Regions from separate parts of the Massilia oculi genome, predicted to be linked through region 1. Evidence: predicted binding sites of a transcription regulator. Region 1 holds the regulator's gene; each other region holds the start of a gene.

What was found. Region 1 encodes sigma-54, which starts transcription at its own class of promoters, with help from an activator protein. Its sites were predicted from a motif close to TGGCANGNAANCTGCTTT; they were not measured.
Region 2: a site for sigma-54 is predicted at 4,211-4,228, ahead of DIR46_RS06380 (choice-of-anchor E domain-containing protein). Genes of this name have one in related genera too.
Region 3: a site for sigma-54 is predicted at 2,642-2,659, ahead of glnA (type I glutamate--ammonia ligase). Genes of this name have one in related genera too.
Region 4: a site for sigma-54 is predicted at 2,755-2,772, ahead of DIR46_RS13225 (PEP-CTERM sorting domain-containing protein). Genes of this name have one in related genera too.

The regions. Positions count from the first base shown of each region.
Region 1 is NZ_CP029343.1:2,489,526-2,495,496, forward strand. Features, by position in the region: gene DIR46_RS11500 (DUF5694 domain-containing protein) at 1-228, opposite strand, end outside; gene DIR46_RS11505 (enoyl-CoA hydratase/isomerase family protein) at 313-1,398, opposite strand; gene hpf (ribosome hibernation-promoting factor, HPF/YfiA family) at 1,522-1,881, opposite strand; gene DIR46_RS11515 (RNA polymerase factor sigma-54) at 1,957-3,432, opposite strand; gene lptB (LPS export ABC transporter ATP-binding protein) at 3,444-4,196, opposite strand; gene lptA (lipopolysaccharide transport periplasmic protein LptA) at 4,208-4,756, opposite strand; gene lptC (LPS export ABC transporter periplasmic protein LptC) at 4,805-5,410, opposite strand; gene DIR46_RS11535 (KdsC family phosphatase) at 5,422-5,971, opposite strand, start outside.
Region 2 is NZ_CP029343.1:1,373,305-1,379,275, forward strand. Features, by position in the region: gene DIR46_RS06360 (tetratricopeptide repeat protein) at 1-669, shown strand, start outside; gene DIR46_RS06365 (flavodoxin family protein) at 848-1,918, shown strand; gene DIR46_RS06370 (GntR family transcriptional regulator) at 1,971-2,729, shown strand; gene DIR46_RS06375 (PH domain-containing protein) at 2,775-3,383, shown strand; gene DIR46_RS06380 (choice-of-anchor E domain-containing protein) at 3,473-4,156, opposite strand; gene DIR46_RS06385 (SDR family oxidoreductase) at 4,321-5,112, opposite strand; gene DIR46_RS06390 (M16 family metallopeptidase) at 5,216-5,971, opposite strand, start outside.
Region 3 is NZ_CP029343.1:1,775,014-1,780,984, forward strand. Features, by position in the region: gene glnL (nitrogen regulation protein NR(II)) at 1-475, opposite strand, end outside; gene DIR46_RS08225 (DUF4124 domain-containing protein) at 487-1,002, opposite strand; gene glnA (type I glutamate--ammonia ligase) at 1,164-2,579, opposite strand; gene DIR46_RS08235 (rhodanese-like domain-containing protein) at 2,897-3,352, shown strand; gene DIR46_RS08240 (hypothetical protein) at 3,349-4,104, shown strand; gene DIR46_RS08245 (hypothetical protein) at 4,398-4,586, shown strand; gene DIR46_RS08250 (CocE/NonD family hydrolase) at 4,579-5,971, opposite strand, start outside.
Region 4 is NZ_CP029343.1:2,888,914-2,894,884, forward strand. Features, by position in the region: gene DIR46_RS13210 (acyltransferase family protein) at 1-531, opposite strand, end outside; tRNA gene DIR46_RS13215 (tRNA-Arg) at 818-893, opposite strand; gene DIR46_RS13220 (c-type cytochrome) at 1,069-1,962, shown strand; gene DIR46_RS13225 (PEP-CTERM sorting domain-containing protein) at 2,075-2,716, opposite strand; gene DIR46_RS13230 (right-handed parallel beta-helix repeat-containing protein) at 3,304-4,758, shown strand; gene DIR46_RS13235 (hypothetical protein) at 4,808-5,971, opposite strand, start outside.

The DNA of each region.
Region 1 (5,971 bases):
GATCGCCTGCGGCTTCCAGCCCGCGAGCCGGTCGTTCAGCAGGGACAGGCTCGATGGCTGGAAGGTCTTGGGCAGTTGCGACAGGTGGGGCGAACCGAGCACCATGATCTCGCTGGCCGGCCCTGCGGCCGGGCCCTTGAGCCGGCTCGGATCGAAGGCCGGCTGGTAATCTTGCGCGACGGCGCCGCCGCATAGCGTCATCGAGATCAGCAGGGCACGCAGGCGCATCGGTCTTCCTTTCGAGTCATGAAGACCCGATGTTCACACCTCGTCGATGCGCTGTCACGCAAAAATCGATATGCATGCTCCCGCTTATGCGAGATGCCTGAGCGGATGCGCGTGACCAGGCCACACCGGTTCGAAGAAGCGCGCCACCATGTCGGGCGTGACCTGTTCGAGCGCCGGCGGATTCCATTGCGGCGCATTGTCCTTGTCGATAACGAGCGCGCGTATGCCTTCGAGCACTTCGCCATGCTCGAAATTGCGGCGCACCAGCGAGCGCTCCATGCGCAGGCAATCGGCCACGGACAGCGCAGCGCCGCGCGCCAGCAGCTCGTGGGTCACGCACATCAACAGCGGCGAGCGCTGGCGCATCGCCTTCAGGGCTTGCTGCGCAAACGGCGTCTCGTCGCGTTCGAGCGAGGCCATGATGGCGGCGACCGAGCCGGCGCCGAAGTGGGTATCGACCAGCGTGCGCCGGGCCTGCAGCTCGCTCTCGCCTGCCGCTTGCGCGAACGGCGCGGCGAAGGCGCGGATGGCGGCGGGAAGTGCGGCGCCGCCGGTCGTCTCGATCAACGCGTTCAGGGCCGGCAGCTCGGCGCTGGGCACGAACACGTCGGCCAGGCCCACGTAGAGCGCGTCGGCGGCCTTGATCGTCAGGCCGGTCAGGCCCAGGTAGTTGCCGAGCCGGCCCGGCGCATGCGACAGGAAGTGGCTGCCGCCGACGTCCGGGAACAGGCCGATGTTCACTTCGGGCATGGCCATCTTCGTTCGTTCGGTCACGATGCGCAGGCCGCAATCCGGCCCGCCCTGGGCGATGCCCATGCCGCCGCCCATCACGACGCCGTCCATGATGGCGATATAGGGCTTGGGATAGAAGTGGATCAGGTGGTTCAGCGCGTATTCTTCGGTAAAGAAATCCTCGAGCAGCGCGCTGCCGCCGGTCGGCCCCTTCTGTCCGACTTCATGGAAGAAGCGAATGTCGCCGCCCGCGCACAAGGCCTTCTCGCTGCTGCTGGTGAGCACGACTGCATCGACCCGCCCATTGTCGCGCCAGCCAAGGAGGATGTCGGTCAATGCGCGCACCATCTCGAGCGACAGCGAATTGAGCGCCTTCGGGCGGTCCAGTGTGATGATGCCGGTGCGGTTGGCGATGCGGGTCAGGACGTGGTCGGTCATGGGTTGATCCATCATGAAGAGACCTGCATTTTACCGAACACGCGCCTCGGGTAGAACTGAAACGCTGGATGCAAAAAGGGCGTCCCCTCAGACGCCCTTAGCTAGTGTGAGCCCTGCGCCTGATCAGGCGACAGCAGCGTCTTCGCCGCCGATTTCCGGCATGCGTTTGATCGAGGTACGGCTATGGTCTTTCAATTGCTGCTTGTGTTTGAGGATCTGTCGGTCCAGTTTATCCATCAGCGTGTCGATCGCGGCGTACAGGTCTTGCGCGACGCTTGCCACGTGCAGGGTCTTGCCCGACACCTGGACGTTGATCTCTGCTTTCTGCCTTTTTTCTTTTTCAGTGAGGTTGTCGACGGCCAGGAAGACGTGGGTGTCGATCACCTGGTCGAAATGGCGAATGATGCGCTCGAGCTTATTCTGAACGTATTCACGGATGGCGGGGGTTACTTCGAGATGATGGCCACTGATTGTGAGGTTCATACACACTCCTTTGAAAAGGTTGCACCGTGTGGACCACACCAACGCGACAAGGCACGACGGGTGTGGACGGCGCAGTTACAAGGACTTGCGGAGGCTTACAGGGGGTATCTTGAGGGCTTCACGGTATTTTGCAACCGTCCGGCGCGCGATGACCATGCCTTGTTCCCCGAGCATCTCCGCGATCTTGCTGTCGGACAATGGGTTCCTAGGGTCTTCTGCTCCTGTCAATTGTGCGATGAGCGCACGGATTGCCGTCGAGGATGCTTCGCCTCCCGCCTCGGTGGCAACGTGGCTGCCGAAGAAATACTTCAACTCAAACATGCCGTGCGGGGTCAGCATGTATTTCTGCGTTGTGACACGAGAAATTGTGCTCTCGTGTAGGCCTAGTGTATCAGCTATCTCACGTAAAACAAGGGGCCGCATGGCAACCGCGCCATGCGAGAAAAAATTGCGCTGGCGCTCGACGATCGCCTCCGCCACACGCAGGATGGTGTCGAATCGCTGGCGCATATTCTTGATGAGCCACTTCGCTTCCTGCATCTGCGCGCCCATCTGCGCCTCGCTCTTGCCCTGCTTGAGCAGGCTGGCGTACAGGCTGTTCACGCGCAGGCGCGGCATCACGTCCGGGTTCAGGGTGACCGCCCAGCCGCTCTTGGAACGGCGCACGATCACGTCCGGCACCACGTAGTCCGACACGTTCGAGGCAAACGCCGCGCCCGGGTGCGGATTGCATTGGCGCACCACGGCCTGCACCTCGCGCAAGTCTTCGTCGTCGCAGTCGAGCGCCTTCTTCAGCTTGCTGTATTCGCGCTGGGCGAACCAGCTCAGGTAACCCTCGACGATGGTCAGCGCCATGCGCCGCGTCACCAGCGGCACACCGGGCATGCGCCGGATCTGCAGCGCCAGGCACTCGGCCGCGCTGCGCGCGCCGACGCCCACCGGGTCCATGCTCTGCACCAGCGCCAGCGCGCAGCGCAATTCGTCGATCTCGATCCCGAGCTCTTCGGGCAGCCTGGCGTGGATCTCGTCGAGCGGCTCCTCGAGGTAGCCGTTGTCGTCCAGCGCATCGATCACCAGCTCGGCCAGCGCACGGTCGCGCGCCGACAAGGTGGCTTCGCGCACCTGCTCCATCAGATGTTCGCGCAGGGTTATAGCGCAGGCTTCCAGTTGCGGGCGGCCGTCCTCGTCCTCGCCGCCGCCCGACGATGGCGCGCCGCCTTCGCTCCAGTCGGCATCAAAGCGATCGTGGTCCGCGCCGTTCTCGAAACCCTCGCCCTCCTGCGCCGGCGCGTCCTGGCCTTCGGCCTGCTGGCCGGGGGCCGGTGGCGCCTCGCCGTTGGCGGGCGCATTGTTGATCGCGCCATCGGCCAGCAAGCGTACCGAACGGTCGAGCGGATCGTCGAGCCGCTCGAGCAAGGGGTTATCGCCCAGTATCTGCTCGATCTCCTGGTGCAGCTCGAGCGTCGACAGTTGCAGCAACCGGATCGACTGCTGCAGTTGCGGCGTAAGCGCGAGGTGCTGCGAAGTGCGAAGTTGCAGGGACTGTTTCATCTAGGCGTCGCTCACATGCGGAAGTGTTCACCCAGGTACACGCGGCGGACCGACTCGTCCGCGATGATGTCGTCAGGGCGGCCGGAGGCAAGCACCGCGCCCTGGTTGATGATGTAGGCGCGGTCGCAGATGCCGAGCGTCTCGCGCACGTTGTGGTCGGTGATCAAAACGCCGATCCGGCGCTCCTTCAGGAAGCGCACGATGCGCTGGATCTCGATCACGGCGATCGGGTCGACGCCGGCGAACGGTTCGTCGAGCAGCACGAAGCGCGGATTGGTCGCCAGCGCGCGCGCGATTTCCACGCGGCGGCGCTCGCCGCCCGACAGCGACAGCGCCGGATTCTCGCGCAGCTTCTCGATCTGCAGGTCGGCCAGCAGGGTGTCGAGGCGCTCGTTGATCTGGTCTTTCGACAGCGGCTTGCCGTTGTCCTTCTGCAGCTCGAGCACGGCGCGGATGTTCTCTTCCACCGTCAGCTTGCGGAACACCGACGCCTCCTGCGGCAGGTAGGACAGGCCCAATACCGCGCGGCGGTGGATCGGCAGGCTGGTGATGTCGGTGCCGTTGATGTCGATCGAGCCGGCATCCGACGGCACCAGGCCGACGATCATGTAGAACGACGTGGTCTTGCCGGCGCCGTTCGGACCCAGCAAGCCGACCACTTCACCGCATTCGACCTGCAGCGACACATCGCGCACCACCAGGCGCTTGCCATAGCTTTTCTGCAGGCCCTTGACGACCAGGGTGCTGCAATCGCCCAGCTCCATCGGGATCGCCGTCATTGCGCGCCTCCGGCCGGGGCGCGCTTGGGCGACAGGATCAGGGTGCCGCGTCCGCCGCCGGCCTTGGTCTGGCCGCTGACGTCGTTGCGCACGGTGGCCACTTCCTTGCGGTTGTCGTAGGAGATGAAAGGTCCGGTGATCTGGTTGGTCATGCGCGAATTCTCGAGCTCCTTGATCAGGGCGTTCGAGTACAGGCGCACCAGCTCGGAACGCTCGTCGTACTCGATGCGCTCGGCCTGGCCTTCGACCCACAGGTCGGGGCCGCCGTCACGCTTCTGGCGGAAGGTGGTCAGCTTGCCGTTGGACGCGGTGAGCGTCACGCTCATATACCCTTCCGGCGACTCGTTGACCACGGCGCGGTCGGCCTTGAGCAGCAGCGTGCCGCGGGTCAGGACCACGTTGCCGGTGAAGACGCGGGTGCCCGTGATGCCGTCGACGTCGGCGGAGTCGTATTCGATGGTGGCCGGCTTGAGCGAGTCGGCGCGCTCGGCGGCCGCGGTCAGCGACAGCAGGGAAAGGAAAGCGGCAGCAAGGAGTTTTTTCATGGTTGGAAACGGGTCTCGGGTTGGCACGCGGCGCACGTCGTTCAAGGATCAGCGCTGGCGTGGCGGATAGACGATCTGGCCGCGGCTGGACAGGTGCATCTGCTGGGTCGCATTGTTGGCGACCATGCCGGTGCCCTTGAGCGTGGACGCGCCAAGTTGCATGTCGATCGGCAGATCGGTCTTCACGATTTCTTCATCGGGCAGCACGGTGAGCGCCTGGCTGCGCACGCGCAGCGCCTCGCTCTGCGCGGTCTTGGGACGCTGCAGGTCGACGTCGCCCATCAGTTCGACCCGGTGCTCCTGGTGATGAATCTGCGCGTTCTTCGCGACCACCGTCATCGGCGGGCGGCCCGGCTCGACGCCGCGCAGCACCGGCTCGTCGACGTGCGACACGTCGCCATTCGGAATGTGCGCAAGGCGCTTGCCCGACACCAGATAGCTCGGCTGGCCATTCTCGGTCATGCGCACGAACGAAAAATTCTCGACGATGTAGTCAGGTTCGTCCGGCGGCCCGCCGAGCTGGGCGTCGATGTCGGACGCCTGCATCAGCTGCAGCAGCCAGAAGCTGCCGAAGGCGAAGAAGGTGCCGATCACGATCATCGCCAGGAGATTCCAGCGGTGCGCGGTGCGCTTGTTGACGACGACGGTAGCCATTTTTTATAACCTCAGGCGAAGTACGGCGCGAGCGCCTGGTCGTAGGTGCCTTGGGCGCGCATCACGAGGTCGCACACCTCGCGCACCGCGCCGCGGCCGCCGCCATTCCTGGTGACGTAGTGCGCGCGATGCTGCACCTCGGGGTGGCCGGTCGGCACCGCGACGGCGAAGCCGACGCGCGCGAACAGCGGCAGGTCGATCACGTCGTCGCCGATGTAGCCGCACTGCTCGGCCGTGAAGCCGGTCGCTTCCAGCAGCCTGGCGAAGCCGATGCGCTTGTCGTGGATGCCCTGGTGGACGTGCGAGATGCCGAGATCGGCCGCGCGCTTGACGACGATCGGCGACAGGCGCGCGCTGATGATCGCGGTCTGCACGCCGGTTTTATTCAATAACTGGATCCCCAGGCCGTCGAGGACGTTGAAGGTCTTGGTGACTTCGCCTTCCGGACCATAGGTCAGACTGCCGTCGGTCAGCACGCCGTCGACGTCGAAGATCATGACCTTGATGCGCGCCGCGCGTTCCATGTGGGCCAATGGGGTAATGGCTGGGATAAACGTGTCG
Region 2 (5,971 bases), 1.1 Mb from region 1:
CTGCTGGCCTCGTCGGCCAACAAGGTCAAGGACGACGCGGGCTACCTGACCGCGCTGGAAAAACTGGTCGCCCACTACCCGAACGACGACTTCTGGACCGACGTCCTGAACCGCGGCGTGGCGCGTAAGTCTGGCTTCGATGCGCAGACCAATATGATCAACGTGTACCGCCTCGAAGCGGCCACCGTCAAGAAGATGGCGCCGGAAGAATACGTCGACCTGGCCGAACTGGCGCTGCGCGACGGCTTCCCGAGCGAAGCCAAGAAGGCCATGGACGCAGGCTACGCCGCCGGCGTGCTGGGCCAGGGCTCTAACGCCAAGGCCCACGCCGCCCTGCGCGACAAGGCGACCAAGGGCGCGGCCGACGATGCCAAGAACATCGCCGCCGGCGAAGCCTCGGCCGCCAAGGCCAAGACCGGCGCCGGCCTGGTCAACCTGGGCTGGGCCTACGCCACCATGGACCAGGGCGACAAGGGTGTCGGCTTCATCCAGCAAGGCATCGCCAAGGGCGGCCTGAAGAACCCTGAAGAAGCCAAGCTGCGCCTGGGCATGGCGCAGGCGCTGGCCGGCAAGAAAGCCGAAGCCATCCAGACCTTCCAGACCGTCAAGGGCGGCGGCGGCGCCGGCGACCTGGCGAAATACTGGATCGTTCACCTGAACCAGAAATAATCCTTCGTCTGACGACGGACCCGCGAAAGCGGGCCGGGCTTGCCGCCCGGCCCGCTTTTTTCATGGCGGGTCATGCTGTCCCGCCGCTGCCGCCCGGTTTTGCTCCTGGAACGTGCGGGGCCGTACATTAGCGCGCCGCTCATCGCTCGATAATTGCCTTATTTGCATCGGAGGCGACATGACGACGGTACGCAAGGGCCAGGCGCCCGCCAAGCTGGGACGCAACGAATTCCACCTGCGCTTTCGCAGGGCCTTCCAGGACCCTGGCTACGAAGCGCTCGACCGCGAACTGGCGGCGATCGAGGACGTGGCCTGGGATGCCTATCAGGACGGCCGCAAGGCCCCGCACACGGTCAAGGCCGGCCCCGATTTCGTCGATCCCGGCTACGACCTGTCGGTCGAGTGGAAGGAAGCGCGCGACCGCCTGCTCGGCGCCGAGCGGCATCAGAAGGATCCCGGCTCGCGCAACCGCGTCCTCCTGATCAACGCCTCGGCCCGCAACGACGGCACCTGTCCCGGCGAAATCTCGAAGAGCTGGCGCATGACCCAGCTGGCCAAGGATGTGCTGGAAGACCAGGGCTTCGAAGCCGACGTGCTCGACCTCTCCCTGCTCAATTCCGACTACGACCGTCACATCCACCCCTGCAAGGGCTGCGTGTCGACGGCGATGCCGCTGTGCCACTGGCCGTGCAGCTGCTACCCGAACCATGCCGAACGCCAGGTGGGCGACTGGATGAACGAGATCTACGAACGCTGGGTGCTGGCCCATGGCGTCATCATCATCACCCCGGTCTACTGGTACCAGGCCCCGGCGGTACTGAAACTGATGATCGACCGCCTGGTATGCGCCGATGGCGGCAATCCCGACCCGACGTCGACCCATGGCAAGGACGCCGAACAGGCCAAGCAGATCGAGCGCGACGGCTGGAATTATCCGAAACACCTGGCCGGCCGCGCGTTCGGGCTGCTGGTGCACGGCGACGTGGCCGGCATCGAGGGCACGCGGCGCTCGCTGTCGGACTGGCTCGAATGGATGGGCTTGATCAACTCGGGCAGCTTCGGCCAGCTCGACCGCTACATCGGCTATTACGAGTCGTATGCCGACAGCCACGAGACCTTCGACAAGGACACCGCGGTGCAGGAAGAGACGCGCAACGTGGCGCGCGCGGTGGCCACCGCCGTGCGCGAGGTGCGCGCCGGCCGGGTCGCCGTGGTCAGCCAGCCCTTGAAGAATCCGCGTCCGAAATGACCGCCTGCCCGGCCTGCGGTATCATTTCCGGTCCGTTGACCACGCAAAACGCATGAATCCCCTCGTCCAGCTGATGCACGACTTCGCCAAGGCCAGCCTCGCCGCCGGCGCCGGCAAGCTGCCGCTCTACCAGCAACTGCAGCGCGCGCTGCGCCAGGCGATCGACAACGGTGTCTACGGCCCCTCGGGCGCCCTGCCCGCCGAGCGCCAGCTGGCGCTGGAGCTGGGCATCTCGCGCATCACGGTGCGCAAGGCGATCGACAGCCTGGTCGACGACGGCCTGCTGGTGCGGCGCGCCGGCTCCGGCAATTTTCTCAACACGCGGATCGAAAAGAATTTCGCCAAGCTGAGTTCGTTCTCGGAAGACATGCGCGCCCGTGGACGGGTGCCGAAAAGCAGCTGGCTCAAGCGTTCGGAAGGCCTGGTCACGCCCGAGGAAGCATTGCGCCTGCGGCTCTCGCCGGGCACGCCGGTGTACCGCTTCAACCGCCTGCGCTATGCCGACGATGCGCCGATGTGCCTGGAATACGCGACCATCGCCGCCTTCGCCCTGCCTTCGCTCGACGCCGTGGGCGACTCGATGTACGAGGCGCTCGCGGCGACCGGCAACCGTCCGGTGCGCGCGCTGCAGCGCCTGTCGGCCCTGCTGCTGGGCGCCGAACAGGCGCGCCTGCTGGATGCGCGCGAGGGCGATGCCGGCCTGTGCGTGGAACGGCTCGGCTTTTTGCGTGACGGGCGCGCGGTGGAGTTTTGCCGCTCGTATTTTCGCGGCGATACCTATGATTTCGTGGCCGAATTGAACGCCGCCTGAAGTAAGTGATGGTAATCTGGCAGCTTTCACCACGCGAGGACAACCATGTTCAAGAGAATGGCGGCGGAAGCACTGGGGCTGAGCGATATCGGCGTCATCGTCGGACCGGCGGACTACAGCAAGGTCGATGCGGACGACTACCTGTTCAACGAGGACGGTGAGCAGATCTTCTTCCTCATCAAGAGCAAGAAGGACGAGTACTGCTTCACCAACCTCGCGCTGATCCATGTCGACGGCGATTCGGCCGTGTCCTCGAAGCGTTCGATCAAGCGCTACGAATATGCGTCGACCCTGATCACCAATGTCAGCATCGAAACAGCCGGCACATTGGACATGGACATCGAGCTCAAGTTCAATATCGACGACACGAAGTTCTCGATCGACGTCAAGAAATCCTTCATCGAGCAACTGAAGGACATCTATAAAGCCCTGATCACGATCGGCAAGCAGCAACGCCGCGACGCGCTATGCCGCGACAATGCGCTGCGCACGCTGGACGCCACCGCCTCGGTCCACAAGCTCAATATCGCCCCCGGCGCCGGCAGCCTGGTCAGCCAGTACGGCGAATTGCTGGAAGCGCTGAACACGGCCATGCTCGATACGCACACCAGGCGCGATTTCAGCGACGTATTCGCCAGGTACATCCACAACTGAAGTTGGCGCCCATGAAAAAACCGTCATGCCGAGCAAGGCGGCAATGACGGTTTTTCCATTGCCGGCGTCGCGCCGGCGGCGTACCTGAATTACGCCTGCTTGCCCGAGCGGCGGCGACGCACAGCGCCGATCAGGCCGAGTCCTGCAAGCAGCGTCGCCAGGGTGGCCGGCTCCGGGACTTCGGCAAACGGGGTGTAGTCATACGAGACCTGCACCGCGCCCGATGCGAAGGTGTCGAATCCGGTCGTCACATTGCCAGGTCCCTTTGCGAACGAGGTGCCCAGCGCGCTCAGCCCGAGTTCGATGAAACCTTTGCCCGAGAACAGGGCGAAATCGCTGGCGCTGCTGCTCAGGAACGACTCGGCACGGCTTGCCTGGACTTCACCGGTGTGGATACCCGAGGTGCCGGCGAAATCGAGAACACGGTCATAGCGTCCGAGACTGTAAATCTGGTCGAATACCGGGTTGGCCACGACCAGCGTGGTGCCATCCGGGCGGGTCAGCTCGATGGTCGAACCCAAGGTCAGGGTGACCTTGGTCGCACTGCTGCCCCGGTTTTCGGCGAAGCCGGCGCCGCTGACCACGCCACTCAGGTCGAACTTGATCGAATTAAGGGTGCCCAGCTTCGTGTCGAACTTGTTGAAACGCAGCGCCTCGGACCAATCCGTTTCGGTGGCGCCAATACTGTTATTGAAGCTGATCACGGCGGCCTGGGCGCCAGCGATGGGGAACAGGGCGGCGGCAAGGGCCAGAGCGGCGAAAGTCTTTTTCAAGTTGATCTCACTGGGGTAGAAATGCATTGGTTGCATACGGCGACTGGCAACCAATAAGCATAACTCATGCCAATGAGAACTAAATGAGTTAAAACAAGGACTTAGTTTTTTGAAGCGCCAACTGCCCGGCGGGAGTGTAAGAATTTCCGACAGGCATAAAATTCTCACACAGCGGTAAAGCCGCCATCGACCACCATTTCGTGGCCGTTAATGTAGGACGCCATGTCCGAACACAACCACAGGGCGGCCTGCGCCACCTCGCCCGCCTCGGCGAAACGCCCCATCGGATGCGCCGCCTTGAGCTTCTTCTCGATGCCCGGATCGCGCTCGAAGGCGCGCGCCAGCATCGGCGTCTTGACCGCGGCCGGGCACAGCACGTTGACGCGGATGCCTTCGCGCGCGTACTCGGCGGCGGCGCTCTTGGTCAGGCCGACCACCGCATGCTTGCTGGCGCCATAGATCGCGTGGTTCGGGCTGCCGACCAGGCCGGCGATGCCGGCCATATTGACGATCGCGCCATGACCCTGCTTGAGCATCTGGCGCAGCTGGTATTTCATGCACAGCCAGACGCCCTTGACGTTGACGTTCATGATGCGGTCGAACTGCTCGTCGTCGGCGTCGGCCAGTGGCTGGCGCTCTTCCTCGACCGCGGCATTGTTGATCGCGAAGTCGAGCCGGCCATAGTAATTGATGGTCTTGTCGACCAGGGCTTCGACGTCCCCGGCGCGGGTGACATTACTTTGCACGAACAGCGCCTTGCCGCCGTTTTCGACGATCATCGCCGCCGTGGCGTGCCCACCGTCGATCGAGACGTCGGCCACGACCACGCTGGCGCCGGCACGGCCGAACGCCAGGGCGATGGCGCGACCGATTCCACTGGCGGCCCCGGTGACCAAAACGACCTTGCCGGTGAACGACAAACCGCCTGCCGGCTGCTGCTTGCTGATGGCCTTCATGATGCTCCCTGGATGAAACTTTTGCTTCCGAAAAGAAACATTTTAACGCATGGCTTCGTGCATTGTCACAATCCAGAGAGTTTTTGTCAGGAAACTGTTGTAGTTACGGCATAGTAACTACGGGTGTCGCCGGACCGCTTGCCTTGATTTTGTCGCCTGCCATGAATACCGATAGCTCAGCCGGATCGATCGCCTTGCGAAATGCGGCATTCAGCTGAGGCAAGGTGACCGCCTGCAGCTTGCGCTCGAGCTCCGCCGAGGCCTCGAAGGTCTTGCCGCGGTACAGGAACGAGGTCCAGCCCGAGGCGAGCGCGCCGTCGTTCGCGCGCGATTGCAGGCGCTGCTGCATCAGGCCCGACTTGGCGCCGGCCAGTTCCTCGGCCGTGAAACCATCCTTGAGCGCACGCGCCAGCTCGGCGCGCACCGCCGCATCGAGCTTGGCCAGGTTCTGCGGCGCCGCGATCGCATTGATCGTGAAGCTGCCGGCGCGGTCCAGGGTGCCCGGCGACACGTCCGAGCCACCGCCATACGACAGGCCATCCTGCTGGCGGATGCGGTCCATCAGGCGCGACTTGAGGCCGCCGTCGCCGAAGATGTAGTTGGCGAGCAGCAGGGCCGGATAGTCCGCATCGTCGACGTTCAGGTCCAGGTTCAGGCGCGCGATATAGAAGCCGTTTTCCTTGTCCGGGGTGTTCAGCGTGCGCGTCACCGGCGCCACCTCGGCATGCGCGACCAGCACCGGCGCATGCGGCTGGGGCGCGCGCCAGGCGCCGAACAGGGTATTGACCAGCGGCGTGATTTCCTGCGGATCGAAGTCGCCCACGATGGCCATCTCGGCCGGATCGGCGCCGTAGAACTG
Region 3 (5,971 bases), 710 kb from region 1:
GGGCCGCGCCGCGGATGCCGCCCAGCGGGTTCTTGATCTCGTGCGCCAGGTTGCGGATGAGTTCCTTGTTGGCCTGGCTCTGGTCGAGGATGCGCTCCTCGCGGTCGAGCTTCAGCTGCTGCACGTTCTCGCGCAGCTCGATCAGCAAGGTGCCGTCGCCCAGCGCGCTGACGATGCTGTTCACGTGCAGCGGCTCGCGGTTGTTGCGCTGCAGGGTCAGGTCCTGGCGCAGGTCGGCGTACTGGTGGGCCAGCGCCTGGCCGATCAGGGCGGCCAGCTCGGCGCCGTTCTGGAACAGTTCGGGCAGGCGATGGCGCTGCAGCGACTTGAGCGACAGCTCCATCAGGTTCTCGGCGGCGGCGTTCGCATACAGCACTTCGCCGTCGGCGCCGGTCAGCAGCACGGCCGAGGCCAGCAGGTCGAGGCCGGCGTAGCGCGCCGGATCGGCCGCGTCGAAAGCGGGCGTCTCGTTCATCGGTGGCAGGGTCATCTGATATTGCCGATCTCGCGCCGCAGCGCCTCGATATTGCGTTCGGTACGGCTGATCTCGTCGCGCATCGAGGCCACCCGCTCCTGGTACTTGGCGTAGTTGCGTTCGTTGCCCTGGCGCTCGGGCTCGCCGTTATTGAATTCCTTCCTGAGGTCGGCCAGCTTGCGTTCCTCGATGCGCAGCTCGTCGCCCAGGATCTCGCGCCGCTCGTCGTCGCGCGCGCGCTGCACCACATTGTCCACGCGCGGGAAGCTGGACGGGGTGCTGGCGGCGGCCGGGGCGGGCGCGCTTGCCGAACCCGATCCGCCGGACGAACGCGGGGCCGGGATGGGCGCGGAGGCGGCCGGCGGCGAACTGTAGCCGGTATCGATCAGCTGGCACTTGCCGACCTTGGTGTCGGTGTACAGCGGGCGGCCGTTGGCGTCCATACAGCGGTAGATCTGGGCCTGGGCCGAGGCGCACAACAGCAGGGCGAACATGGCCACGGCGCCGTGAAAAACGATGTTTGTCATTCCTATCACTCGGTAGCTGGCATCGGCGAAAAGATGCATTGTAGTCGCGCCCGACTATACCCGAAGCAACAAAAAACGCGGGGAAAGCCATCGCTTTCCCCGCGTTTCATGGCATCGCCGTGGAGCTTGGCGATGCGTAGGCACAACATCTTGCCAACTGATTACGACGAGTAGTACATGTCGAATTCGGCTGGGTGCGGGGTCATGCGCAGGCGCTGCACTTCGTTCATCTTCAGCTCGATGTAGGCATCGATCATGCTGTCGCTGAACACGCCGCCGCGGGTCAGGAACTCGCGGTCCTTGTCCAGGGCTTCCAGCGCTTCTTCGAGCGAGGCGCACACGGTCGGGATCAGCTTGTCTTCTTCAGGCGGCAGGTGGTACAGGTCCTTGGTCGCGGCTTCGCCCGGGTGGATCTTGTTCTGGATGCCGTCCAGGCCCGCCATCAGCAGCGCGGCGAAGCACAGGTAGACGTTGGCCAGCGGATCAGGGAAGCGGGTCTCGATGCGGCGGCCTTTCGGGTTCGCCACGTGCGGGATGCGGATCGAGGCCGAACGGTTGCGGGCCGAGTAGGCCAGCTTGACCGGGGCTTCGTAGCCCGGCACCAGGCGCTTGTACGAGTTGGTGCCCGGGTTGGTGATCGCGTTCAGCGCGCGGGCGTGCTTGATGATGCCGCCGATGTAGAACAGCGCGGTTTCCGACAGGCCGGCATAGCCGTCGCCTGCGAACAGGTTCTTGCCGTCTTTCCAGATCGACTGGTGCACGTGCATGCCCGAGCCGTTGTCGCCGTTGATCGGCTTCGGCATGAAGGTCGCGGTCTTGCCGTAGCTGTGGGCCACGTTCCAGATCACGTATTTCAGGTTCTGGGTCCAGTCGGCGCGCTCGACCAGGGTCGAGAACTTGGTGCCCAGCTCATTCTGGCCGGCGCCGGCCACTTCGTGGTGGTGCACCTCGACCGGGATGCCCATCGATTCGAGGATCAGCGACATTTCCGAGCGCATGTCCTGGAACGAATCGACCGGCGGGACCGGGAAGTAGCCGCCCTTGACGGTCGGGCGGTGGCCGCTGTTGCCGCCTTCGAATTCCTTGTCGGTCGACCACGACGCTTCTTCCGAGTCGATCTTGACGAAGCAGCCCGACATGTCGATCTTCCAGCGGACCGAGTCGAAAATGAAGAATTCAGGTTCCGGGCCGAAGTAGGCGGTGTCGCCGATGCCCGACGATTTCAGGTAGGCTTCGGCGCGCTTGGCGATCGAGCGCGGGTCGCGGTCGTAGCCCTTGCCGTCCGACGGTTCGATGACGTCGCACTGCATGAACAGCGTGGTCTCTTCCATGAACGGGTCGAGGTTGGCGGTGCTCGGGTCCGGCATCAGGAGCATGTCCGAGGCTTCAATACCTTTCCAGCCGGCGATCGACGAACCGTCGAAGGCGTGGCCGGATTCGAATTTGTCCAGGTCGAAGTGCGACACCGGGACCGTGACGTGCTGTTCCTTGCCGCGGGTATCGGCGAAGCGTAAATCAACGAATTTGACTTCGTTGTCCTTGACCAGTTGCATTACATCTGCGGCGGACTTTGCCATTCGGAATCTCCTAATTGAAAAAAGGAAGTCGGGTCATGAGAACCGACAACTTGCATCATGTTGAAGCACGAAGCATGCCAACTTGGTGATATGCCACGTGCCAACTTGTTCGCATGAGGGCATGCGCAAATCGTTCTTGGGGGACGGGCCAGTTTACCCATAAAATCGCGTCGATCGACAGTCTTGTCGAAAGATTGTCAGCGCAGCTCGAATGCACCAATCAAGTGCACTTGCATCACGATGCACCATTTCAGAGCAGGATACACTGATCCACGGTGGTGCAGCACCAGCGAATGCCCAAAAACGGAACGAACATCATGACGACAGAAAATATTCTAGCGGCTGCGCGCCAGCGCGGCGCAGGCCAGCCCTATGCCGGTGCGGTGACGCCGCAGGAGGCGTTCGAGCTGCTCAAGAGCAGCCCGAAGGTCAAGCTGGTGGATGTGCGCACCAATGCCGAACGCGACTGGGTGGGCCGGGTCGCCATCCCCGACGCCCAGCATGCCGCGGTGCAGTGGGCCACCTATCCGGGCGGCGTGCCGAACCCGGACTTCGGCGCCCAGCTCGAAAAAGTCGCCAGCCCGGATGAAATCCTGCTGTTCCTGTGCCGCTCGGGCGTGCGCTCGCGCCACAGCGCCCGCGTGGCGACCGAACTCGGTTATGCGAATGCCTTCGACATCCTCGAGGGCTTCGAGGGCGACAAGGATGGCGAAGGCCATCGCAAGACCGTCGGCGGCTGGTGCAAGGCGGGATTGCCGTGGGTGGGTGCATGAGCGCGCAGGTGGCAGAAGGGGCAAGCAATCCCATGGAACGCCTGGTGGCGGCGCGCGAACTGGCCGACCAGGGGCAGTACGACGCAGCGCTGCAAGAGCTGACCTGGTTCCACGAGCATGCGCTGGAAGAGGATCCGTCGCTGGCCGGTGTGCGCCGTTCGTATGCGCTCGCCGACTGGGCCGTGCTGGCCGAAGCCCATCCGCCGGCGGACGCGGCGCTCGAGGCGGTGCGCGAACGCGGTACCGCCCTGCTGCTGGCCGGCCAGGGCAACCGCGACCACCTGCTCGACGTGGTCTCGATCGACCATGCGCGCGACCAGCCGGCGCGCACGCGTGACTTGTTCCTGCAGTTGGAAAAGGTGGCGCCGGCGCTGGCCGCCTCCTGCATCCGGGTCGTGCTGCCGCAGGTGATCGCCGCCGGCGACGCCGCGCTGGCCGAACGCCTGATGCCGAACCCGGAAGAGAACATCCGCCAGCATGCCGACTACCTGATGGACGCCTTCCGCGAGCGCCGCAAGCGTTTCACCAGTGCGCCCAGCATCCCGGCCGAGATCCACAACTATGTGCAGGACGTGAACGCCATCCTGGACGTGCTGGCGGCGCGCGGCCGGCACGCCGACGTGCACCGCCTGCGCCAGCTCGCGGCCGACGCGATTCCCGCCACCACCCTCCGGCGCGAGGTGCGCGCCGCACTCGTTCCCGGCGCGCCGGCGTGGTACGAGCGCGGCGTCCCGCGCCGTCGCAACGCGTAGGGTCGGCCCCGGCGGCCCCGTAAAACCGAAACCGCAAAACCGGGGTCAGGTCTGACATTCGGACACGTTCTCAGCCTTAAGCAGATCATTACAGCTCGAAAGGCTCGAGACAATCACGCTTCGGTTAAGGACTGCAGAGCCCGTGTCCGATTGTCAGACCTGACCCCAAAGTAACCCGTGACCCCACAGTAACCCGGCGTTGGCGGCCCCGTAAAACCAAAACCGCAAAACCGGGGTCAGGTCTGACATTCGCGCCCAGCATCCCGGCCGAGATCCACAACTATGTGCAGGACGTGAACGCCATTCTGGACGTGCTGGCGGCGCGCGGCCGGCACGCCGACGTGCACCGCCTGCGCCAGCTCGCGGCCGACGCGATTCCCGCCACCACCCTCCGGCGCGAGGTGCGCGCCGCACTCGTTCCCGGCGCGCCGGCGTGGTACGAGCGCGGCGTCCCGCGCCGCCGCAACGAACGGCTCAGTTAGGGATCACCTTAGACATCACCTCAGGCATCACCTCAGGCATCACCATCAGCTGGAGTCCCGAGGCCGTGCCCGGCGCGCGATACACGCGCTGGGTCGCCTTCCTGAAGTCTTCCGGCTTCGCATCGGGAATGCGCATGAAGGTCTGCGGATTCAGGTCGATCAGCGGGAACCACGAGCTCTGCACCTGCACCATGATGCGGTGGCCGCGGCGGAAGGTGTGGTTCACCGACCCCAGCTCGTAGCTGATCGCTTCCACCTTGCCGGGCACGAAGGGCTCCGGCGTCTGGTAGCTGTTGCGGAACTTGCCGCGCAGCGGATTGCCGCGCACCAGCTGCTGGTAGCCGCCCAGCTTCAGGGCCGGCGGGGCGACGTCGCTGCCCGCGCGCGGCGCCGCCGGCGTCGGATAGTCGGCCGGATAGACGTCGATCAGCTTCACCACCCAGTCGGCGTCAGTGCCGGTGGTCGAGACGAACAGCTTCGGCAGCACGGGGCCGGCAACCGTGACGTCTTCTTCCAGCACCTCGCTCTGGTACACCAGCACGTCGGGACGGGTCGCGGCGAAGCGCTGGTCGGACACCATGTACTCGCGCGGCACGCCCTGCGCGGGGTAGCCGATGTAGGGCACTGGACGCTTCGGATCGGCCACGTACTCGTCATAGCCCATACCGCCGCCGGCCGGCTGCTGCCAGGTCAGGCTGCCGTTGGCGTTGAAGTACAGGGTGCGCGCCCGGGCCGGCTTCGGCGGCCAGGCGTCGTAGCTGCGCCAGACATTGGTGCCCGTCTCGAACATGGTGACCGGCGCCAGCTCCGTGGCCGGCTTGATGCCTTTCAGGTGCTGCTCGAAGAACGGGAACTGGATATTGCGCCGGAAGTAGTCGCTCGTATTGGCGTCGAAGCGCACGTGGCCGAGCCGCGCGCCGTCGCCGCGCATCCAGCCGCCGTGCACCCATGGTCCCACCACCAGCTTGTTCACCGCGGCCGGATTGTGGCGCTTGACGGCATCGTGAACGGTGAACGGACCCTGGAAATCCTCGGCATCGAACCAGCCGCCCACGGTCAGCATCGCCGCCCTGACGTTCTTCATGTGCGGGCCGATGGCGCGCGACTGCCAGAACTCGTCATAGGTATCGTGCTCGATGTTCGGCATGAACAGCTCGCGCTGGCGCTCGCTCATCGTGCCCGCGATCGCGCCCAGCGTCAGGCGCTTCAGGAAGAAATCGTAGCCGTCGGCCTCGTCGTAATCGAAGCCGCCGCCCGAGGCCGACTTGGGCGATGGATTCGGCGCCGCGACGAAGGACGAGTAGAAGTCGAAGTTGGCGGCCAGCTTGAACGCGCCGCCATGGTAGGAATCGTCGCCCATGTACAGGTCGGCGATCGGCGCCTGC
Region 4 (5,971 bases), 400 kb from region 1:
GAACACCACCGACACCAGGACCAGGCCCGGCCACGCATAGTTGCGCAACAGCCAGCCGAACGCAGGCGCGAGCAGGATCAGCACCAGCAAGTCGCGCAGGAAATTCAACGGGTAATTAATAGGCGACGCGGTCAGGCCGAACGCCGCATTGAGCCAGGCCATCGGTTCGAATGGCCACAGCTGCGCCGACATCTCGATTCCGGCAGCCATTTGCGCCCCCAGGGCCAGCGGCACCAGCGGCAGGTTGAAACACAGGAAGGGCAGCAGGATCGTGCGCGCCTTTTTACTGAAGAGGCGCGCCGGCGCACGGTCGAGGGCGGCGCCAAACAGCAGAAAGCCCGAGATGACGGTCAGCACCGGAACGGTGGCGCGGAATACGGCGAGCTGGAAAAAGGCCTTGGTGGCGTCGAACCAGCCGTTGCCGATCTCGGCCATGGGCACGTACTGTGGCGTATGCAGCATGATGACGCCGAAGATCATCACGAAGCGAAGAACGGCGATACGGTCGCGAAGGCCACGGTCGAGAGTCATGGAAGGTCCTCTTTCAAGAGAGCGAAGCGTACGCAGGGAGGTCGCCGTACACGGGCGCGTGATATTGCCGGATCGCGCCTACCGGCGGTGATCGGTCCGTCAACTTTCTTACATTAAAGTCAACAACTGGCAATGTCAATTGTGCGCATGCACCATTCCACAAAAGTGTGCGATGCGACGACGACGGGCGGAATCGGACGCGGGGCGGCGACATGCCGGCGCATACGGAAAGATCGGGAAGAGAAAGGGGAAAAAGGGGAACTGCTTGGCGGCAATTATGCCGGAATGGCGCGGCTGGCTGGGATCGAACCAGCGACCCTTGGCTTCGGAGGCCAATACTCTATCCACTGAGCTACAGCCGCGCTGGAGGCGTGACGAAGGATACAGTCTTTCCGCAAGTACGTCCATGGGAAGAAGCGGAAAAACCCCTACACCGAAGCAGGATTACACTATAATAAGATGCTTGACGGCATTTGCAAAAAGCCACTAGATCGCAGTGCCCCAGTGGCCGGTTTTTTTAATTGAATTAAGGAAATCATGAGCGACGCACACAACGAACACCAATCCCTCATCCGCACGCCAAAACAGCTCGTCGTCGCCGTCACGGGATTTTTCCTGGTTATTGTTCTAGGCATCATATTGCTGGTCGTTTTCGTGACCAGTACCGCTACCACAGGCGCCGGCACCGACAGCCAGAGCGCCGAAGCGATCTCCAACCGCATCCGCCCCGTCTCCGAAGAAGGATTCACCCTGGTCGACGCCAACGCGCCGCGCGTGCTGCAGGCCGGCGGCGCCGTCTATGCCGCCACCTGCGCGGCCTGCCATGACAGCGGCATGGCAGGCGCGCCGAAGACCGGCGACAACGCCGCCTGGGGCGCGCGCCTGGCGCAGGGCTATGACACCATTCTCAAGCACGCCATCGAAGGCATCCGCGCGATGCCGGCCAAGGGCGGCAACCCGGACCTGGACAACCTGGAGGTCGAGCGCGCCGTCGTCTTCATGACCAACAAGAGCGGCGCCAGCTTCAAGGAGCCGGCCGAGCCCGCGCCCGCCCCGGCAGCCGCCGAGGCGCCGGCCGCTGGCGCCGCTGCGCCGGCCACTGCAGCAGCTCCGGCGCCAGGCGCGGCGGCAACGCCCGCCCCGTCCGCTGCAACTACCGCCGCGCCAGCCATTGCCAGTGCCGACGCCGGCAAGAAAGCCTACGATTCGGCCTGTATCGCCTGTCATGGCGCTGGCATCGCCGGTGCGCCAAAGTTCGGCGACAAGGCGGCCTGGACGGCACGTCTCGGCCAAGGCGGCAACGTAATGTACGAGCACGCGCTCAAGGGCTTCCAAGGCAAGACCGGCTTCATGCCGCCGAAAGGCGGCTCCACCCTTCCCGATGCGGACGTCAAGGCGGCCGTCGATTACATGGTCGCCGCCGTGAAATAAAGTACGCAGCGACAGCGCATTGCGGCAAAAAAAAGCACCCGGTCGGGTGCTTTTTGTTTTAAAAAGATCATGAACGTTGCCTTGGCGCAACGCAACAATACCATCTTGCCGATCAATGCTGGCGGCGTCGGCGCGCAGCCAACATTGCCATCATTCCAAGCCCGATCAGCAATACGCCGGCTGGTTCAGGAACCGCAGCAGGCCGCTCACTGACAAAGAAATCGAAATTGATGCCCAGGATGCCTTGTCCACCTAGGGCTGCGCTCTCGAATACCAGATCCGCGGTCGGGAAAAAACCATCCCAGGGGGCGGCCTGGCCAACCTCATCGACAAGATTGCCGGAATCGGTCAACAGTTTACTATTGGAATCAAGAAAAGAAACGCGCGCATCATAAAGGAATACCGAACGCAGCAAATCCAAGCCGTCGCCAAACGTTCCAATACCGTAGACACCGGTTTCATCTGCCACCGGGAACAGATCGCGATCGGCGCGCAACTGGATACTGATGAGCGAGCGGCCATTACCCAGCTCGGTTTCGGATTCCGAGACAGTAATCGGCAAGAATTCCCATGCGCCGAGTTCGCTTATTCCATCGAAAGTGGCAAGAGCATAAAAAGCTTCGTTGCTATTATCCCGGTCGAGATACAAGGAATACGTCGATCCTGCTGCGACGACAGGCGCGGCAACGGCGGCCTGGGGCGCCAGTGCCAGGGTTGCCATCATGACAAGGATCGATCCAATCAATCTGTACACATTTCTCTCCTTACTAAAAACATCGAATGCTTAATTTCTAAGCAATAAGTATGCCGAGTACCTTTTCTTTGGAAAATCAATTGCTTGAACAGGCATCGTCGGAATCGTCCCTCTGCGCTGTAAAGTATCCCGACAGCACCTTTCGGCAGCGAGATCCGCTAACGCGCCCCAGTCCCGCTCGCTGACGCACCTGCCTTTTTCGATCCCGACTCCCTCCATCGCTGCATCTCGCTCCTGCCTTGCATCCGCATTTCTATTTGAAATGTATGTGGATTCATGCGTGATCCATTCGTACGCGTCTCTGCGGAGTTTTTCTCTTTGGCGATCAGGAACCGTCGATACCGGCTTCCCGAACCACCATTTATTCTTTCAGGAAATATTAAGCAGGCCTCCTTGAAAGCACATCGCCACTAAAAAAATGATTGCAAGAAATAGTTGCACTTTATACTCGATTATTCGCAATTGTTAAACATTTCCATTTTGCACTGTCACAATTCGTTACAAGTGTCTCCGAGTAAACATCGTATGCTTCAAAACTTTCCAGCAGGAATAATTCCATTTGGAATTTCTTTACAGGACTAAATCACATGCAACGATTCCGCACCAATTCGTCGAGCAAATCCGTCAACTTTCGCCTGAGCGCCGCGTTGCTGATGGCGCTGGCGGCTGTGGGCGGCGCCTCGGCCGCCACCCTGTCGGTGGGCCCGGGCAAGACCTATGCGGCGCCGTGCGCCGCCTTTGCCAAGGCCAAGGCCGGCGACATCGTCGAGATCGACGGCAGCAAGACCTATAGCGGCGACGTCTGCGCCATCAGTACGAGCAAACTCATCATCCGCGGCGTGAACGGCCGCCCGAAGATCGATGCCGCCGGCAAGAACGCACAGGGCAAGGCGATCTGGGTCGTCAAGGGCAATGACATCACGGTCGAGAACGTCGAGATGTTTGGCGCGAAGGTGCCGGACAAGAACGGCGCCGCGCTGCGGCTCGAGGGCACCAACTTCACGCTGCGCTCCTCTTACCTGCACGGCAATGAAAACGGCATCCTGAGCGGCACCAACACCAGCAGTCATATCGTGATCGAATACAGCGAGTTCGGACGCAATGGCGGAGGTGACGGTTATTCGCACAACCTGTACATCGGCAACGTCGGCAGTCTTGTGTTCCGCTACAACTACTCGCACGATGCCTGGGTCGGCCACAACCTGAAGTCACGCGCCCGCGTCAATACCATCAGCTACAACCGCTTCTCGAGCACTCCGTCGGGCAGCCTCAAGGCCGGCACGCCGAGCTACGAGATCGACCTGCCGAACGCCGGTACCGCCTATGTGATCGGCAACGTGATCCACCAGCCTGCCGTCCACAACAATCCGGGCATGCTGGCCTACGGCATGGAAGGCGCGACGAACCCGGGCAAGGACCTGTATGTCGTGAACAATACCTTCATCAATGACGACAGCTCGCGCGGCACCTTCGTGCTCGTCGGCAGCAAGGTCACCACGCCTGTCCTGCTGCAGAACAATATCTTCAGCGGCATCGGTAGCGTGACCAGCCAGGGCAGCGCCATCCAGAAGAGCAACTACCGCTCGGTGGCCGCCGGTTTCGTCAACCGCGCGCTGTTCGACCTGCATCCGCTCGCCAATGCGCTGGTGATCAATGCCGGCACGGCGCCGGGCAAGTCGGCGGCCGGCGTCAGCCTGGCGCCGACCGCGCAATACAAGCATACGGCGGCCAGCGAGAGCCGTTCGGCATCCGGCGCACTCGATATCGGTGCGTACGAGGCCTCGGGGTCGACGTCGACGCCATCGAACCCGGCGCCGGCTCCAGCCCCGTCGCCGGCGCCGGGCACGCCCGAAACCTGGAACCAGTGCGCCACCGAGGGTTATACCTGTTCCTTCACCGGCACCCGCGAAGTGCGCTTCGGTGTATCGGGCGCCTACAGCACCAAGGTCATCACCGCCAAGACCGCCTGCACCACCAAGGTGTTCGGCGATCCGAAGAAGGGTATGTCGAAGACCTGCAGCTATTCCAGCCTGGCGCGCTGATCGACCGTCCTGCGCCACGGCGTGGGACGAGCATGACGCACCGGTCGCCCTACCTCGCGGCGCTCTTCCTGGACACCAGGCGCCAGTACAGCTGCTTCGCATACGGTTCTGGGCGCGACTGCATCGCGATCAGGTCTTGCAGCAGCCGTTCGGGAGCACGCCGCATGATGCGCGCGACCGGCGGCACGGCAAAGTTGCGGCGCGCGATCTGCTCGGCGATTTCCTTGTTCAGGAGCGAGGACTCCTTCAGGACCAGGGCGATGAACAGGTCGCGCACGCGCCGGTAGGCCGCAAGGTCGAAGGCCCGGTTGTAGTTGTCGAGCTTGCCGGCGATCTCCAGGGTCAGCTGGGTCCGCAGGCATTTCCAGCAGGTCGAGCAGTTCACCACGCCCGCCTTCGGCTTCACGCAGACGTCGAGCGTGTCGAACGTCGCCGGTTCATCGGCAATCAGCTCGGTCTTTTCGAAACGCGTGAACTGGCCGCCGGCCGAGATGCACTGGGTGGTCTCGGTCGACAGCAGCGCCACGCCGACCGCGTCGGAGAAGCCCATGTACTCGGTCTCGTTGACGAAGGCATCCCGGTAATGCACCGCCGATGAATAGAGGAACTTGGCGCAGGCATTCTGGAACAGGAGCGCGGTCGCACAGTTGCGGATGGTGTGGGTCTTCTCGAACTTCGAGCGCATCACCTCGTCAAGATTGGACGTCACCGGAAGGAACGGCAGGCCCATCGCGCGGCTCTCGAGCCGGCGGTAGCGTTCCTCGAAGATCTGCTGGTCGTTCCCGGTCTGGCCGTGGGAACCGACATTATTGAACAGCAAGTGGGTTACCCGGAACTCGGGCGGCACGTCCTTCGTGTGGCTGAGGATGGTTGCGAATGAGTCGACCCCGGCCGAAAAGCCGGTGAACACCCCGGCGCCGCCATGCGTCCTGGTCGTCAGGCGCCTGGCGACGATGGCAATCGGCTTGCGCGCCGCCTCGAGCGTGCGCAGGAAGGCCAGGTAGTATTGCGTGACGTTGTAGTACAGCTGGCTGGACAGTTCTCCCTCGACCACGATGTCGAGGCCCTCGCGCATCGCGCGCGGCAGCAATACCAGCAGGAAGCTGTCGGCCGCATCGACCGGCCGCAACGGCGTTTCGAACCACAATGTCTCGTCTCCGCCGGGAAAGCGGAGCCGGGCACTGATCCTGTAAGGTCCCTCCCCCTCGATGCG